DNA from 3 places in the Peribacillus sp. NPDC060253 genome. Region 3 is predicted to be linked to each of the others. Evidence: riboswitches for the same ligand, from Rfam matches in the RefSeq annotation. Region 3 holds a riboswitch; each other region holds the start of a gene.

Region 1 (5,597 bases), on a different contig from region 3:
GGGGGCCAAAAAATCAAAAGAGTCGCTTGAAGCAGTCACAACGGGTTTTCGACAATGGCGCATAGCTGAAATGCAGGCTATTTTATCAACATAGGCCATTACTTTCCCGCCAAAGATGGTATTGTGATGATTTGTATCCGGTGGAAAAACAAGGTCGGTTAAAAAAGTCCGTGACTGCTTTGTTGGGTGGGCAGCGTTCTTCTCAATCATTTGCCTGTTGTTTTAGCTAAAAGGTTTTCACGGACGATTTTTGCTGCTTCGACCATGTTTTTCAGGGAAGCGACGGTTTCCGGGATCCCCCTCGTTTTCAGGCCGCAGTCGGGATTGATCCAAAACTGGTCTTTATCCAATACTTTGATGCCCCGTTCAATCATATCAACCATTTCTTCCACTGCCGGCACACGCGGGCTGTGAATATCATACACACCCAGGCCAATACCTTTTTCATACGTTTTTTCCTCGAATGCGGAAGCAAGCTCCCCATGGCTACGGGATGTTTCGATGGAAATGACATCGGCATCGAGGGAGGAGATGACATCCATGAAGCTGTTGAAGTCGCAATAGCACATATGTGTGTGGATTTGGGTTGTATCCTCCACGCTTGAAGTGGATATCAAGAACGAATTAACTGCCCAGTTTAAATACTCATCGCGATCGCTTTTTTTCAATGGCAGACCTTCTCTAAGTGCAGGCTCATCAACTTGGATCATTTTGATTCCAGCTGATTCCAATGCAATGACTTCTTTTTCCAAAGCAAGTGCCAGCTGGTAGCAAACATTCTCCCTGGAAATATCATCACGGACAAATGACCAGTTCAAAATCGTAACAGGACCAGTAAGCATTCCCTTTACCGTCTTCTTCGTCAGTGTTTGTGCGTATACACTTTCCCTGACTGTCATCGGTTCGATAAAATGGACGTCGCCGTAGATGACTGGTGGTTTCACACAGCGGGATCCATAGGATTGTACCCAGCCCTTTTCTAGAAAGACGAATCCTCCTAACTTATGACCGAAATATTCAACCATATCCGTCCGTTCGAATTCCCCGTGAACGAGAACATCCAAACCGATTTCTTCTTGGATTTCGATCCACCTGCCGATTTCTTCGTTTACGAATGTTTCATATTGCGAAGCGGTCCATTCTCCTCTTTTGAATTTCCCGCGTGCTTGTTTAACTTCAACTGTCTGCGGAAAGCTGCCGATCGTAGTGGAAGGAAGAAAAGGCAATTTGAAAAAGTCCTGTTGTTTTTGATAACGCTCTTTAAATGGAAGCTGACGTCCTGTGGTCTTGGTTTTAACCTTTTCGACATTGGATTGTACACTTTTATGATTTCGTGCATTTGAACTTGCTAACGTTTGAACCGCTAATTTATTGGCGTCCACTTTTTCGGCGATAGCATCTAGACCTTGGTTATTTCCTTTGACCAAGAGTGTGATTTCTTTAAGCTTCTCATCAGCGAAAGCAAGGGCCTCTTTCACTTCTTTGGCAATCAGAGTCTCATTGCGGACGGTCACTGGGACATGAAGCAGGGAACAAGAGGGCTGAAGCCAGATCTGGTCTTCGGCTACTTTTTTCTTAAGCGTCTCGATCAATTGGATTTTTTTCGTTAAATCAGAAAGCCAAATGTTTTTTCCGTCAATCACACCTGCACCAAGCACTTTGTTCTTCGGGAAGCCGAATTCTTCAAGATTACTAAGATTCTTCCCTTTGTCATGTACAAAATCAAGACCGATCCCCTGAACTTGTAATTCAATGACCTCTTGGTAGTGTTCCACGGCATCAAAGTATGTTTGAAGCATGATGTTCAGGTTTGGTGCTGCTTCATTCAGTTTTTCGTAGAGGTATGCAACTGTTTGCATATCATCTTTGGAAATTGATGAAACAATGGAAGGTTCATCGATTTGCACCCATTTCACTCCTTCTTGCTCCAACTCTTGCAGGATTTGCGTGTATAGGGGAAGCAAACTCAGGATGATGCCAGGAATATCTTCTTTGTTGAAGCCTTTGGAAAGGGAGATGAAGGTATAAGGTCCAATTAACACGGGCTTCGTTTCAATCCCTAGCTTTTCCTTGGCTTCCCGGTATGCAGCAAGTGGTTTGTTTTCTGTTAAGTTCAGCTGTGCCCGTTTTAATTCCGGGACGATATAGTGATAGTTCGTATTGAACCATTTCGTCATTTCTGAAGCGACTTCATCCTTGTTACCACGGGCCATGGAGTAATAAACGGAAAGGGGAACGGCGCCGCCTTCATAAGCGGAATAACGTTCAGGAACAAGACCGAACATGACCGACATATCGAGCATTTGATCATATAAAGTGAAGTCATTGACAGGAATGATATCAATGCCTTGATCTTTCTGTTTTTGCAAATTGCCCAACCGGATGGCTTCTAGTTGTGCCGTAAATTCCGTTTCAACGATTTTCCCGGACCAGTAAGCTTCCAATGTGCGTTTCCATTCACGATCTTCACCGATTCGCGGGTACCCTAAACTACTACTTTTCAATATTCTCATCCTCCTGCATTCTTTTAATTTGATGGAAAACAACAAAAAAAGCACCCCTAACCGTCAAAAAGAGAAAGTTAGAAATGCTTAGAATAAAGAGGTATGCAAAATACCCCTTTCAATTATAAGGTCCCTAACACCTCCCTATCTCCCGTAGGTTAAAACAGTGTTGTTGAAACAGGCAGGTCTCCTGACTTAGGGAATATCATTAGCTCCAGCCTTCCCAATCCTTAAGATCAGTGGCATATGGATGGCGCTAACATTCCCATTACAGTGGCGGGACCGTGCCGGAATTACACCGGGCTTCCCTTTTAATCCTAATGAAAATTAGGAACCTATTTCCACATATGAAATTTCATAAAACCTGCTCGATAAGCTGACTGCAGGCACTAAACTTTTATAAAATAAAAACTATTATAAAAATTTAGACAATCTTAACATATCCGACCTTAATGGTCAACAAGGAAAAAGCTCCCGACCCCTGACGAACCCGTAGTGGCTGTGGGAGTGGTAAGTATGAAGTCAGTCCCTAATAAAGAATATATTGTTTGGACAGGGAGTATGTATAAAGGAAGTGGCGTTTTGAAATGGGGCGTGGGGAATGACATTCTACATCTTGATTGCAGGAATCATTTTTTGCATGGTGATGAGCATTCGGACGTTATTTCTTGTTGAGTCAGGAGGAAAGAAGTTTTCCTTGGAGGATTTGCTGTGGCTTGGCAATTTATATGCGACAATATTAGTTGGATTTGCACTGATTTATTTATTATACGAGCTTCAGAATCATTCGGTGATTCTTGATATGGGCAATCGTTTGGATGGGACTTTCTATGAACAGCTGAAGACTTCTTTTTATTTTAGTGCGATGACGATGTTTTCTGTAGGGTATGGAGATATAGCCCCAATAGGCATGGGCAGGATGATAGCTACGATTCAGGCCTTCATCGGGTACACGCTCCCGGCAGCGTTTGTGATTCGGACGGTAATCGACTTGGATCAGAAAGATAGGAAGGATAAATGAAAGTTGTGTTTCTTTCGATTATTGGGTACTCTTACCATAATGAAAGAAATGGAGGGTTCAAAATGACTGTTAATATTGGCGAAAAAGCACCTGATTTTCAACTCACTGCAAACAATGGAGAATTGGTTTCCTTATCGGATTTTAAGGGCAAATACATTGTTTTATATTTTTACCCAAAAGATATGACACCAGGCTGCACGACGGAGGCCTGTGATTTCCGGGACCATAATGAGCAGTTTGAGGAACTGAACGCCGTCATCATAGGGATCAGTCCAGACCCGGCAACACGTCATGAAAAATTCATTGAAAAGCATGGATTGCCTTTTTTGCTGCTAGCTGATGAAAATCATGAAGCTGCTGAATCATTTGATGTGTGGCAATTGAAAAAGAACTTCGGAAAGGAATACATGGGCATTGAACGTTCAACTTTTCTGATTGATAAGGAAGGTAAGATCGTCAAAGAATGGCGTAAGGTAAAGGTCAAAGGCCACGTTGAAGAAGCTCTTGAAACGCTTCGCGACCTCGAAAAATAAGGGACAGGCAGATGAAGGATAAGCGAATAACGAAGCTTGCTGCCATGCTGATTCATCATTCGATACGATTACAGCCAAAAGAGAGAATCCTCATACGGGGCCATATTAACACGAAACCATTATTGAAAGAGCTGATTGATGAAACATACAGAGTCGGTGCTTATCCATATGTAGAACTCGAAGACGATGAGATAAGCCGGCATTTGTTGCTAGGGAATGTGAAGGAACAACTTGACACCTCTTCTGAATGGGCTTTGAAGAAGTATACCGATATCGATGCGGTCATCATCATCACCGGTGAAGAAAACGATGGGGAAATGACTGATGTCCCCGTTGAGAGGCACCGTCTTCAAGGGGAGGCCATGAATTCTTCCACTCTTTTTTATGTAAACAACCGACGTTGGGTTTTACTTAATTATCCTACCAACGCATCAGCGCAAAAAGCCGGAATGAGCTTTAGCAGGTACGAAGACTTCCTTTTGAACGTATGCACAATGGATTACGGGAAAATGGAGGAGGCACTGAAACCATTAAAGCAATTGATGGAACGCACTGACAAAGTCAGGATCATTTCACCAGGGACGGATTTGACGTTTTCCATTAAAGGTATGCCGGCTATCATATGTGCGGGAAAGAAGAATTTACCCGACGGGGAAGTGTTTACGGCACCTCTAAAGGAGAGTGTCAATGGAAGGATAACTTTCAATACACCCACAACCTATGAAGGAATCACCTTTAGTGGCATAGAATTAACCTTCCGAAAGGGAAAAATCATGAAAGCCATTTCCAATCGACATTCTAAAATGCATGAAATTCTCGATATTGATGAAGGGTCCCGTTTTATCGGGGAGTTCGCGATTGGAATCAATCCATACATATTGGAGCCTATGGACGATACATTGTTCGATGAGAAAATAAGCGGAAGCCTGCACTTGGCTCTAGGACTTGCCTATGATGAAGCGGATAATGGAAATCGTTCATCGATACATTGGGATATGGTCTTGATCCAGCGGCCTGAATATGGCGGTGGTGACATCTACTTTGATGACGTCCTGATCAGAAGGGATGGCGTTTTCATTTTGCCGGAACTACGTGCTTTAAATCCAAATTTATTAAAATAAAGCCTTTTTTAATAAGGGTGAGGCTTTTGTCCAACTCAAAAAGAGGACACTTGAATATGCTTTATTAAGGGAATACCTCCTCAGAGAAAGTTGCGCGGGACATACAGAGCCCGTGTTTTTTTATGTTAATTAATAGGGAGAGATGAATATGTTAATACTTTCAACGATCATTCCGAACGAAAGCATCCAAACGAAGATGAAGGACGCTTTTTCAGATTTGAACTTCATTTATCAAGAAAAATGGACAGATGAGCCACAATGGACAGATGAGCCACTTAGTGAAGCGGAAATCTTGATTACATACGGAGAGGATTTAACGGAAGAAGTCATCGGGAAAGCGACGAACTTGAAATGGATCATGGTCATGAGTGCAGGGATGGAATTAATGCCTTTCAAAGCGATAGAGGATCGCGGGATT
Region 2 (5,597 bases), on a different contig from region 3:
GATATCCTCAAGCATATACTCAGACCATTCTTTTTCAAGTTCGACGGCTTTTTCAATCGTTGTATAGATGAATTTCGTGTTTTCTTCATTATTTAACTCCGGGTATTCATACATCAAGATTTGTACGAGCATTCCGATGAAATCGAAGTGAACCATTTCATCGCGATGTATATAGGAAATCATCGTAGCCGAACCAGTCATTAGGTTTTGACGCCCTAAGTTGTAATAGAAGGCGAATGCCAGGTAGAAATAAATACCTTCGAGGTTCGTGGAATGGATGAGTGCTTCAAATAAGTGTTGAGGACTAGGATCGTCCACAAACGTTTGATAGGCATCCACAATCGGTTGATTCCGCTTTATCACTTCAGGGTGTTCTTTAATGCGATCGAAAAGCTGTTTTTGCTTGCCTACCGGAATCAAGGAAGCAAGGATATAGGAATAAGATTCATTATGAATAGATTCCTGCTGGGCCATGTTGGCCAGGATCGCTTTTGCTGCCGGGTCTTTGATGTAACGAAGGATTTCCACTAAAGTCGGCGTTTGAAGGCTGTCCATTCCTGCAATCATCGTAAGGATATCAAGGAAAGCATCCTGGATATCTTCATCTAATTCGCCCCACTGCTTTTTATCCTGAATCATGTTCACGCTCGAAGGCTTCCAAAAGTTATTGATGAGTTGTGTATACGTATCATAGAATTTTTCATACTGAATATCGTTCCAAAGGAGAAAGCCTGAAGCTTCCCCTTTGAATACGCCCGTTGCTTTAGTTGGATGCGTAGGTTCGAGCATCCGGATTTTTTTGATATGATTGGCCATTCGTAAAACTCCTTTAAAAATAGATTACTGATTTGATCGTTAACTTGAGCAACTTTCGCAGGCATTATCATATTCAGATGAAGTGGAACGAACATAATATGTTGATTTCAATCCGCTTTCCCATGCTGTTAAATGGATATCCAATAGAACTTTAGCCTTGATTGTGTTGTGGACATACAGGTTAAAGCTGATAGCTTGGTCAATATGACGCTGACGGGCTGCATTTTGTCTGATGCTTTCCAGTTGGTCCAAGTTAAATCGTGTTTTTTTATAATATTCATACGTATTAGGCGTCAATCCGGGTGCTGTCACTTTGAATTTGAAGTTTTTCTTTTCTTCATAAAATTCAATTTCATACAAGGGATCGATGCCATCCGTGGAATTACCGATTTTAGCGGTCGATGAATTGGGGGCGATGGCCATTAAATATCCATTACGGGTCCCATGTTCCTGTACGTTTGCTTTTAAATCGATCCATTTTTGATCCGTATAGTCACGCAGTTCGAAATATTCGCCTGTATGCCAATCCGATCCTTCGAAATATGGGTATGACCCTTTTTCCTTGGCCAACTCATTGGATGCCTTGATTGTTAAGTAAGCGATCTTTTCGTATAAAGCATCGGCATATTGAACTGCCTCATCAGATTCCCAATAAATATTCTGGGTAGCAAGTAAATGATGCCATCCAAATGTTCCTAAGCCAATTGCCCGGTAACGTTTGTTCGAGATGGATGCCTGCTTGACCGGAAGATTATTCACATCAATGACGTTATCCAGCATCCGGATCTGAATGGGAATCAACCTTTCCAAAACATCACTGCTCACCGCACGGGGCAAGTTGATGGATGAAAGGTTGCAGACAACGAAATCACCGCTTTTACGAACTACAACGACATCGCCATCTTCCGTTTCGTATTCATCCGTGATCGTCGAAGGACTTAAGTTTTGAGCTATCTCTGTGCAAAGGTTAGAACAATAAATCATACCCTTATGTTTATTCGGGTTCTTCCGGTTCACTTCATCGCGGTAGAACATATATGGAACGCCTTCTTCTAATTGGGAAATCATGATGCTTTTCATGATTTCCATCGCATTGATTTTTTCAAAGCTATAATTTGGAAGAATGCCATTTTCTGCTGCCTCGACGGCAAGTGCGTAATGTGTCCTGAAGCTTCCTTCACCTTTCTTCTCGTCATAAAGATCTTCAAGTGAGAATCCAAGTGTTTGCTTGACGGTGTGCGGGTCGAACAGATACCATTCTTTTCTGTCGCGTACAGCCTCCATGAATAAATCAGGTATGCATACACCTGTAAAAATATCATGGGCTTTTAATCTGTCATCCCCGTTTTGCGTCTTCAAATCAAGGAAGCTCATGATATCTTTATGCCAGGCATCCAAGTATATCGCGATGGCACCTTTACGTTGACCCAATTGATCGACACTGACAGCTGTCTGGTTGAATAGTCGAATCCAGGGTGTTGTGCCGGAACTATTTCCAGAGAAGCCACGGATATCAGAACCAAGCGACCGAATCTTTCCTACATAAAGTCCGACACCACCGCCGAATTTAGATACTTTTGCAGCATCGTAGTTAGATAGATAGATGCCGTCAATGGAATCTTCGATGGCATCGATAAAGCAAGAGCTTAACTGTCCGTGTGTTTTACCGGCATTCGATAGTGTAGGGGTCGCAACAGTCATATAAAGATTGGACATGGCCCAGTAAGCTTCTTTTATAAGTTGCAGGCGGTGCTCCGTTTTTTCCAATCGCATGATTTCCATCGCGATGATCATGAAGCGCTCTTGAGGCAGTTCATAGACCTTGTCTCTTTTTGGGCGGGCTAGGTAGCGATCGTTTAATAAGTAGATGCCTATGTAAGAAAAAAGTTTATCTCTTTCCGGGTCAATCATCGAACCCAATTCCTCGATTTCAGCTTTCGTATAAGAAGCTAGCAGTTCTGATTTATAAATGGGATACCGCTGGCCATCTTGTAGTTGGGAGAGTTCCGAAATCAGTTCATAAAATGGGCCATAACTCATGCCTTCATAACCTCGATTGGCTTGTGCATCCCTATACATCGTATTCAACAGTTCTGCAGCAGCAACGAATGTCCAATCTGGAGCATCGATATCCACACTTTCAAGAGCAAGCTGAATCAGTTTTTTTGAAGCCTGTTCTTCGGTTGAGTCACTTTTGCGATCAAGCCATTTTGTAAAACGCTTTTTGAACTTTTCCATATCGAGACGGCCTTCGAATTCCTTCGATAACATTTCAAGCCGAATGGAGTTCGTTTCGGTGTCATTTTCGCTTATAATAGAGTTATATGTTTGAGTCATTAATAATCCTCCTTGTAAAAATCCACTAAATAAAAAAACCGCCCAATGAATTGAGCGGATCAAACGATAGAATAAAGAGCCATGAAAAAATAGCCGTTAAACTATCGTTTCATCATCTCAATCCCCGAAGAATAAGAAACGTGAAAAAATCAAGGCAGGTCTCCTGACTCATGATCATCCTACTTTGAGTCCTTCCCGTATAGAGAGCTATACAGTGGTTTTCTCATTTCGTCACATTTACAGTTGCGGGGACAGTTCCGGGTTTGCACCGGATTCCCTTTTCAGCCATCACTGGCACCTTGGATTATAAAAAATTCTATATATAGTTAGTAGTGTTGTTTGTGTAATCAATATCTAGTATTTCTGCTTATATTATCGTAAGCCATATACGATGATAATTCAACTAATATATTTGAGAAAAACCAACCCTTATCTATTGACAAAGTGAAGGTGGAGGGAAAAGGAATGAAAGATTTTATTGGATAATGGACAATTCAAGCACTGAATTTACGGGCATTTGTGTTAAAATAAAGTGTATTGTAAAGGTGGCTCTCCTTTATTGCGCTGAGGGGATTCGCGGAAAAATATTTATGAAAAAGGAGATAAAATCTTGGAAAAAGTATTAGTTTTTGGACATAAAAACCCGGATACAGACACAATCTGTTCAGCAATCGCATATGCAGATCTGAAAAAGCAACTAGGTATCAACGCTGAACCAGTTCGTCTGGGTGAAGTGAATGGTGAAACTCAATTTGCGTTGGATCAATTTAATTTCGAAGCTCCTCGTCTTGTGGAAAAAGTGGCAGGGGAAGCGGATGGCGTGATCCTTGTCGATCACAACGAACGCCAGCAAAGTGCTGAAGATATTGACCAAGTCCGTGTGCTGGAAGTTATCGACCATCACCGTATCGCTAACTTTGAAACAAGCGATCCTTTATATTACCGTGCGGAACCAGTTGGCTGTACGGCAACTATTTTAAATAAAATCTATAAAGAAAACGGAATTGAAGTCCCTAAAGCAATTGCAGGACTTATGCTGTCTGCCATCATTTCCGATTCTTTATTGTTCAAATCCCCGACCTGCACAGAGCAAGACGTTGCAGCAGCTATGGAACTGGCTGATATTGCAGGAGTCAATGCCGAAGCATATGGCTTGGAAATGTTGAAGGCGGGAGCTGATTTAAGCGACAAAACGATTGCCCAGCTAATCACTCTTGATGCAAAAGAATTCTCCATGGGAATGGCTAAAGTGGAAATAGCCCAGGTGAATGCCGTAGATCCGAACGAAGTGCTTGCCAAGCAAGCCGAATTGGAAGCAGCAATTGAAGAGGTCATCTCTGTGAAGGAATTGGATTTATTCCTATTCGTTGTAACGGATATCTTGACCAATGATTCTGTTGCCCTTGCTCTTGGAAAAGCTGCGAATGCAGTGGAAAAAGCATATAACGTCACATTAAACAATAACATAGCCGTCTTAGAAGGCGTTGTATCGCGTAAAAAACAAATCGTGCCGATTTTAACGGACACATTAAGTAAATAATAGAGAAAAAGGGGTGCTTTTCGGGCACCCTTTTTCATGCGCAAAAAAAGACCCAAACACTCCCATATAATGGTGTTTGAGTCTTTTTAACTTAATTCAAAGCATCCTTCTCTTTTTCATAGGCGATGACAATCAGTTCTTTATTGGCTTCCTCGCCAAGTTTGCTTTCAAAGTTTTTCAGTTCATTCAATAAATCAGGTGACAGATTTGCTGCCGAATAATCCTGTTGGGATGTCATGAATTTTTCGCTCCTTCCAAATAGTTTTCATGTATCTATTTTGTCGGTTTGAAACGTTTCTATTCAGCAGAATTTTACTTCTTCAAGATATTTTACTTTCTGTAGTGGCGAGTTTTTCAAGCAATAAGGAACTTTCATGATCAAGACCTTGCACTTTGACGGGTGTACCGTGAAGCTGATATTTAAGAACAATCTTATCAACGGCACCGACAGCAGACGCATCCCATATTTTAGATTGGGAAAAATCGATGATGATCACATCTGCTTTCTCCTTAGAATCGAACTTCGAAATAAAGTCCTCCACTGAAGCGAAAAATATTTGCCCGCTGATACGATAAATGATTTTCTTACCCTGGATGTCTGCCGTTTTCTCCACGGTCACTTTAGAAATTTTTGCTGAAAAGAAAATCATGCTCAAAAGCACTCCAGCAAAAACCCCTTTTGATAAATCATGCGTATAAAGAACAATGAGAACCGTCACGATCATCACGGCTGAATCCGTCTTTGGAGCCACCTTGAGCCTTTTTAGGGAGGACCAGTCAAATGTTCCGATGGAAACCATGATCATGACCGCGACAAGTGCAGCCATCGGTATTTTTATAAGGACGTCATTGAATACCACGATTAATACCATAAGGAAAGCGCCAGCTACAAATGTCGAGAGAC
Region 3 (5,597 bases):
TGTTTATGGTCTGGCCCCCAAATCCTACGGACCAAATGAGGAATGACCAATCCTACAAAGCCAATCGTCCCGGAAACTGCAACGGCTGCCCCTGTCAATATCGAACCAGCAATCAAGATCCACATTTTTCGCCGCTGCACATTCACACCTAAGTGTTTTGCCCGGTCTTCCCCAAAAGTCATCGCATTCAATTCACTTGTATTCATGAGCAAGATCAGAGAACCAATGATAAAAAACGGCAAAATGATCGCGATATACGTCCAACCACGCATTGAAACGCTGCCCATGAGCCAGCCAATGATTTGCCTTAATTCCTCACCCGTCAACGCAATCATCAAAGAAATGAAGGCACTTAAAAACGAGCTGAAAATGATTCCGGTTAATATGATCGTTTCCACCTTCATCGATCGATCCATTTTTTTTGCAAAAGCCAATACACAGAAAATCGTGATCACGGAACATGAGATACTCAATACCGGAAGAGTATATAAACCGATGAATGGTAGTGATACATTCAAGAATAAGGTCAATACAGCTCCGACTGATGCTCCTGATGATATACCTAATGTGTAAGGGTCAGCGAGCGGATTCCGGAGCAATCCCTGAAATGCCGCACCCGCAATCGCAAGTGAAGCACCAACCAAACCCGCAAGCAATACACGCGGCAAGCGGATGTTCATCACGATATTCGTCAGCATCACATCCGGATCAACGGAAAGCGGTAAATGAAAAATCTCCTTGCCGATTATTTGTATAAGTACGGGAATCGGTACTGGTACCGAACCAAAGGAAATGCCAATCGTACAAGCAAAAAGTAAAAACAATAACGCAATCAAATAAGCAAACGCCCCTTTATTTGTCAAATACGTTCGGATAGACTGATTTGGCAAGTTCCTCTACTCCCTCTATTAAGCGTGGACCGGAACGGGTCACCAAGTCAGAATGGACATCAAAGACTTGGCCATTCTTAACAGCTTTTACGTCTTGCCATCCTTTTCTGCCGGTCACTTCACTGATTGGATCTTTTGTATAATAACCATACGTTGTAATAATGACATCCGGATTTGCAGCAATCATCGACTCTTCATCAATTTTTGCCCAACCGTCCAATTCAGCCGCTGCATTCTTCGCTGAAATCATTTGAAGCATTTCATTCATGAATGTATTTTTTCCAGGTGTATATATTTCCGGAGACGGCGAAACCTCCACTAAAACGGTCTTTCTATCCGCTTCCTTTACGGATTTGGCTTTTTCAGATAAAGCCTTCAGCTTCGTTTTCATATCGGTAATGATTTCTTTTGCCTTATCATGTTCTCCTGTTGCCTGTCCAATCATATCGATAGACTCATACACTTCGTCGAAGCTTTGTGCATCATTGACTACAAGGACATCTATTCCAGCATCCTTAATCTGTTTTAATCCCTCACTTGAATTATGGGCACTGGATGCATGGGCAAGAACAAGATCAGGCTTTAAGGAAACAATCAACTCCGTATTCATTTCCATTCCGCCAACTTTTTCGATTTCTTTCGTTTCTTCCGGGTAATTATCATTGTCGGAAACACCAACAACCTTTTTACCCAAACCAAGAGCAAATACCACTTCCGTATTACTTGGTATCAACGTAACGATTTTCTTCGGTTTTTCTTCTATCGTTACTTTTTCACCCGTTGCATCTTTAATCGTAATCGGGAAAGCTTGGTGTTGAGCATGATTCGTTTGCTGCTTTTCCGTTCCGTCATTAGATCCCCCGCTGCAACCAACGATCATACCTGCAGTCAGTAATAACACCAGTATCAGACCAAAAATTTTCTTCATTTTCATTCCCCACAATCTTTTTATTTAGTTTTTCCCACCTATGAAATAGCGCTTCCTTCAAACGAAGATGCGCATCAAAACAAAAAGCATCTCCCGTTAAACGGAAGATGCTTGTATGGCAACAATATAATTACGGACTCTTTAGGTCTGCCACACACCTTCCCATCCGCGTAGGTTATAGGTGTACGAATCTTGGCAGGTCTCCTGGCTCATGGTTATCGTCAACGGCACCTTCCCATATCTCATACAGTGGTTCACAGCCGTTAACTCCCATATACAGTGGCGGGACCGCGCTGGCATTCAACCAGCTTCCCTTTTAAGTCATTAAGACACCAAATCGCTCATATGTATGTAATTTTCACTGCTTTTCATTATACACCATGTAAGAATCTATTATTATATGATTTTTCTGACTGGCTCCAAAATGCCCTGTCCCTCTTCAATGATTTGTAGCATTTTCAATCAGTGACGCAAACCCACCAACCGATAATCCGGGTGAAATCCGAACGCGATGCAGGGCATACATACCTTGATCACCGGAGGCCCCGCCAGGTTCGGTCGTAACTGCCATCTTGTATCCAGCTTCTTCCGACAGCCTGAGACTCTCTTCGTTATACCGACCAACTGGATACGAAAGTACTGTCGTGTCCTGATGGAGGATTCGATCGAATAAATCCTTTGACTGGACCATTTCGACTGCTTGCTGCTCTGGGGTCATCCGGTTCAGCTCAAGATGGTTGATTGTATGACTTTCGATGGAAATCCCATTTCTGCTCATCTCCATCATTTGACCTTCCGTCAGGTGATGACCTTTTTCAATGGATTTCCCAATCATGAAAATGGTCGCTTTCATGTCATATTCTCTTAATATAGGAAAAGCCTCCGTGTAGTTATCTGTATACCCATCATCAAAAGTAATCCAGACACACTTTTCACTTGGCATTCGATTTTCGGTTAAAACGTGAAATGCTTCATTAGGGGATAATGTATGGTATCCATTTTCCCGAAGCCAAGCCATTTGCATTCGGAATTCCTCTTTTGGCACCCGAAGGTTATTACCTTCAGATATGCTATGATACATCAATATCGGAAGCTGAACCGTGGACTCGGCCCTTATCCAGTTCCTCGTATCGATTCGCTCAGGACTTGCTTCATCCTCCGAATCGATTTTGGCATCATTCTCCGCTGCAGCAGCCACCTCAATATTCTCTTCCGTAATCGGTGCAGCCGTCTTTTTACCTATTTTATCTAAAACCCCTTGTGAGCATCCAGGTAAAATGAACATCCCCAGCAATGCTACTATGCTTAAAACTCTGTATTTTCCCACTATCATTCTCCTATTTTTTTCTAGCATAATAGTACCAGAAAAGTATTGAATAATAAAGTATCCCAATTAACACAAAAAAAGGAATATAAAGAGTTGGTACCCATCCTCACCAAACTTTATTGGACTGTACTTTATCACCAGTTAAGCTTTAATGATGAAATTTTTTCATAAGTACAAGCTATTAGCTTGAAAAGTTTGCCTATAAGAAATATAATAAATAAGTCGTCGACTTTTTATATGTCCCAGTAGCTCAGCAGGATAGAGCGACAGCCTCCTAAGCTGTAGGTCGTAGGTTCGATTCCTATCTGGGACGCTAATGTATGGAAGACCCTGTTATAGTGCGGTTAAAGCCGTTTTATAGCAGGGTTTTTCTTTTGGCTTAACTGAAAAAGGCTGTATCACGTATGTCGGATAAAAGCACTTCTGAATATTGGAAACAATGGTGATTCTATTCACTAAAACTTTTCATTGTTTGGAGGTGCTTTTCTTTTTGGCTAAAAAAGTAGTAAAACGTGGCACACAGATAAAAGAACGAAATCACACTCGTTCTGAAGGAACTGGAGCCGCGTATTCTCGTAATTACGATAGAATTGCTTGATCAGATCTCCAGTCGGCGTGAAATGGACATTGTTACATCGAATATATCATTTAATCATTTTTGAAATAAATGTTTGAACTTGTCCCACCCGGGTATATAAATACTGTAAGACATTCTCAACCAAAGGAGATGATGTGCATGAGTACAATCAGAGGCCAATGGAACAAGGAGAATGACGCAGCGGTGTTTAGTCCCGGTGATCAGCGTTAGAGTCAATTGAAGTGTTAGATGCTAATCAAAATGGGAATTACTACTCTTCTCATCCAAAGGAGGAAGATACTGATCATGAGTATTTACAGCCGATGGAACGCTGAGAATGATGAAGCGATTTTCAGTCCAGGTGATCAGCAGCCATTCAGTACACTCATACGAGTAGATTCGGATAATCACACACTAAAAATGGACAACACACTTGAATATGAATTACATGGCACCGTACTGAATGAAGTTTAGTCGAAGCAGTGATATATAGAAAAAGAGCCCTTCACATTTATGCTAAACGTGAAGGGCTCTTTCTCTTATTTATCGAATTTAAGTTTGGCCAACGCATCCGCCAAGGCAGTATTGATCGGCTCTTCTTTATTTTGCTTTTTCATATAATTGGAGACTTCATTTTTTGATACTTTTTGATTTTTATTTTGTCCTCTTCGTTTATTATAAGAAGAAAGTTTTTCATGAAAACCGCATTTACATGTGAATGTCTGCGCTTCTCCTTGACCGCGCATTTCCATCTTTTTGTGACATTGTGGACATCTTGCATTTGTTACACGTGAAACACCTTTTTTGTGGCCACATTCACGATCCTGACAGACAAGCATTTTTCCTCTTTTACTATTCACTTCAAGCATCAGCTTGCCGCAATCCGGGCATTTTGTTCCTGACACGTTATCATGCTTGAATTTCCGGTCACTATTTTTGATTTCATGAACGATGTTTTTCGCATAGGTACGCATATCGCCGATGAAAGCCTGTTTTGGTAGCTTTCCTTTTGCAATGGCTGTTAACTTTTGCTCCCATTGAGCTGTCAAAGCTGGTGATCGTAGGTCTTCAGGTGCCAACTCGAGGAGTTGCTTTCCTTTTGAAGTTACATGAAGGCCCTTCCCTCTCTTTTCAATCAGGAAGCTATTGAACAGTTTTTCAATAACGTCAGCACGCGTTGCCACTGTTCCGATCCCGCCAGTCTCACCAAGGGTCTTGATGAGTTCTTTGCTTTCCCCTGCCATGAAACGAGCAGGGTTTTCCATCGCGGATAGGAGTGATCCTTCATTGAAGGGTTCTGGCGGCTTTGTTTCACCATCGGTTTGTTTCACAGCCGAAATGGTTAAACTGTCACCCTTTTGAACGGTCGGAAGCAGCTGCTCTGCAAGGCCATCTTTAGCTTCCTCCTCATCAAACTGGTGATCATAGACTTCCTTCCAGCCGGATTTCAGGACGACCTTTCCTTTTGCCATGAACGTCTCCTGCCCTATTTTGGCGGTGATGGTCGTTTGCTCATATTCGAAGGGTGGCATCAATACGGCAAGGAACCTTTTAACGACCAAATCATAGATTTTAGATTCTTTGTCGCTCAGTTTTCCCGGCAGCGGCGTTTGCTCAGTCGGGATGATTGCATGGTGATCCGAAACCTTGCTATCATCCACGAACGATTTATTGGCCTTAATCGGGCTGCGCAGGATTCTCGAAGCATACTGGGCATATGGTTTTATGCTGACAGCCTGTAATCTTTCTTTTAGCGTATCAACCAAATCCGTTGATAAAAAGCGTGAATCCGTCCTTGGGTAAGTCAAGACTTTATGGCTTTCATACAAGCGCTGCATGATTGATAACGTCTCTTTCGCCGAATAGCCGAATTTC

Evidence for each region. A riboswitch is a leader RNA that binds a small molecule or an ion and turns the genes downstream of it on or off. The one in region 3 is predicted to bind cobalamin.
Region 1: linked by a shared signal. The riboswitch ahead of metE (5-methyltetrahydropteroyltriglutamate--homocysteine S-methyltransferase) and the one ahead of ACFWE9_RS00610 (ABC transporter substrate-binding protein) in region 3 are both predicted to bind cobalamin.
Region 2: linked by a shared signal. The riboswitch ahead of ACFWE9_RS14550 (ribonucleoside-diphosphate reductase subunit alpha) and the one ahead of ACFWE9_RS00610 (ABC transporter substrate-binding protein) in region 3 are both predicted to bind cobalamin.

The regions. Positions count from the first base shown of each region.
Region 1 is NZ_JBHXAS010000089.1:11,802-17,398, forward strand. It holds gene ACFWE9_RS19645 (acyl-CoA thioesterase) at 1-210, opposite strand, end outside; gene metE (5-methyltetrahydropteroyltriglutamate--homocysteine S-methyltransferase) at 207-2,513, opposite strand; cobalamin riboswitch at 2,668-2,858, opposite strand; gene ACFWE9_RS19655 (potassium channel family protein) at 3,106-3,525, shown strand; gene bcp (thioredoxin-dependent thiol peroxidase) at 3,588-4,058, shown strand; gene ACFWE9_RS19665 (aminopeptidase) at 4,070-5,179, shown strand; gene ACFWE9_RS19670 (D-2-hydroxyacid dehydrogenase) at 5,328-5,597, shown strand, end outside.
Region 2 is NZ_JBHXAS010000051.1:9,280-14,876, reverse strand. It holds gene ACFWE9_RS14555 (ribonucleotide-diphosphate reductase subunit beta) at 1-816, opposite strand, end outside; gene ACFWE9_RS14550 (ribonucleoside-diphosphate reductase subunit alpha) at 856-3,153, opposite strand; cobalamin riboswitch at 3,290-3,470, opposite strand; gene ACFWE9_RS14545 (manganese-dependent inorganic pyrophosphatase) at 3,764-4,693, shown strand; gene ACFWE9_RS14540 (hypothetical protein) at 4,785-4,931, opposite strand; gene ACFWE9_RS14535 (SulP family inorganic anion transporter) at 5,014-5,597, opposite strand, start outside.
Region 3 is NZ_JBHXAS010000001.1:112,387-117,983, forward strand. It holds gene ACFWE9_RS00605 (FecCD family ABC transporter permease) at 1-890, opposite strand, end outside; gene ACFWE9_RS00610 (ABC transporter substrate-binding protein) at 853-1,818, opposite strand; cobalamin riboswitch at 1,996-2,170, opposite strand; gene ACFWE9_RS00615 (polysaccharide deacetylase family protein) at 2,258-3,103, opposite strand; tRNA gene ACFWE9_RS00620 (tRNA-Arg) at 3,385-3,458, shown strand; gene ACFWE9_RS00625 (hypothetical protein) at 4,029-4,196, shown strand; gene ACFWE9_RS00630 (DNA topoisomerase III) at 4,262-5,597, opposite strand, start outside.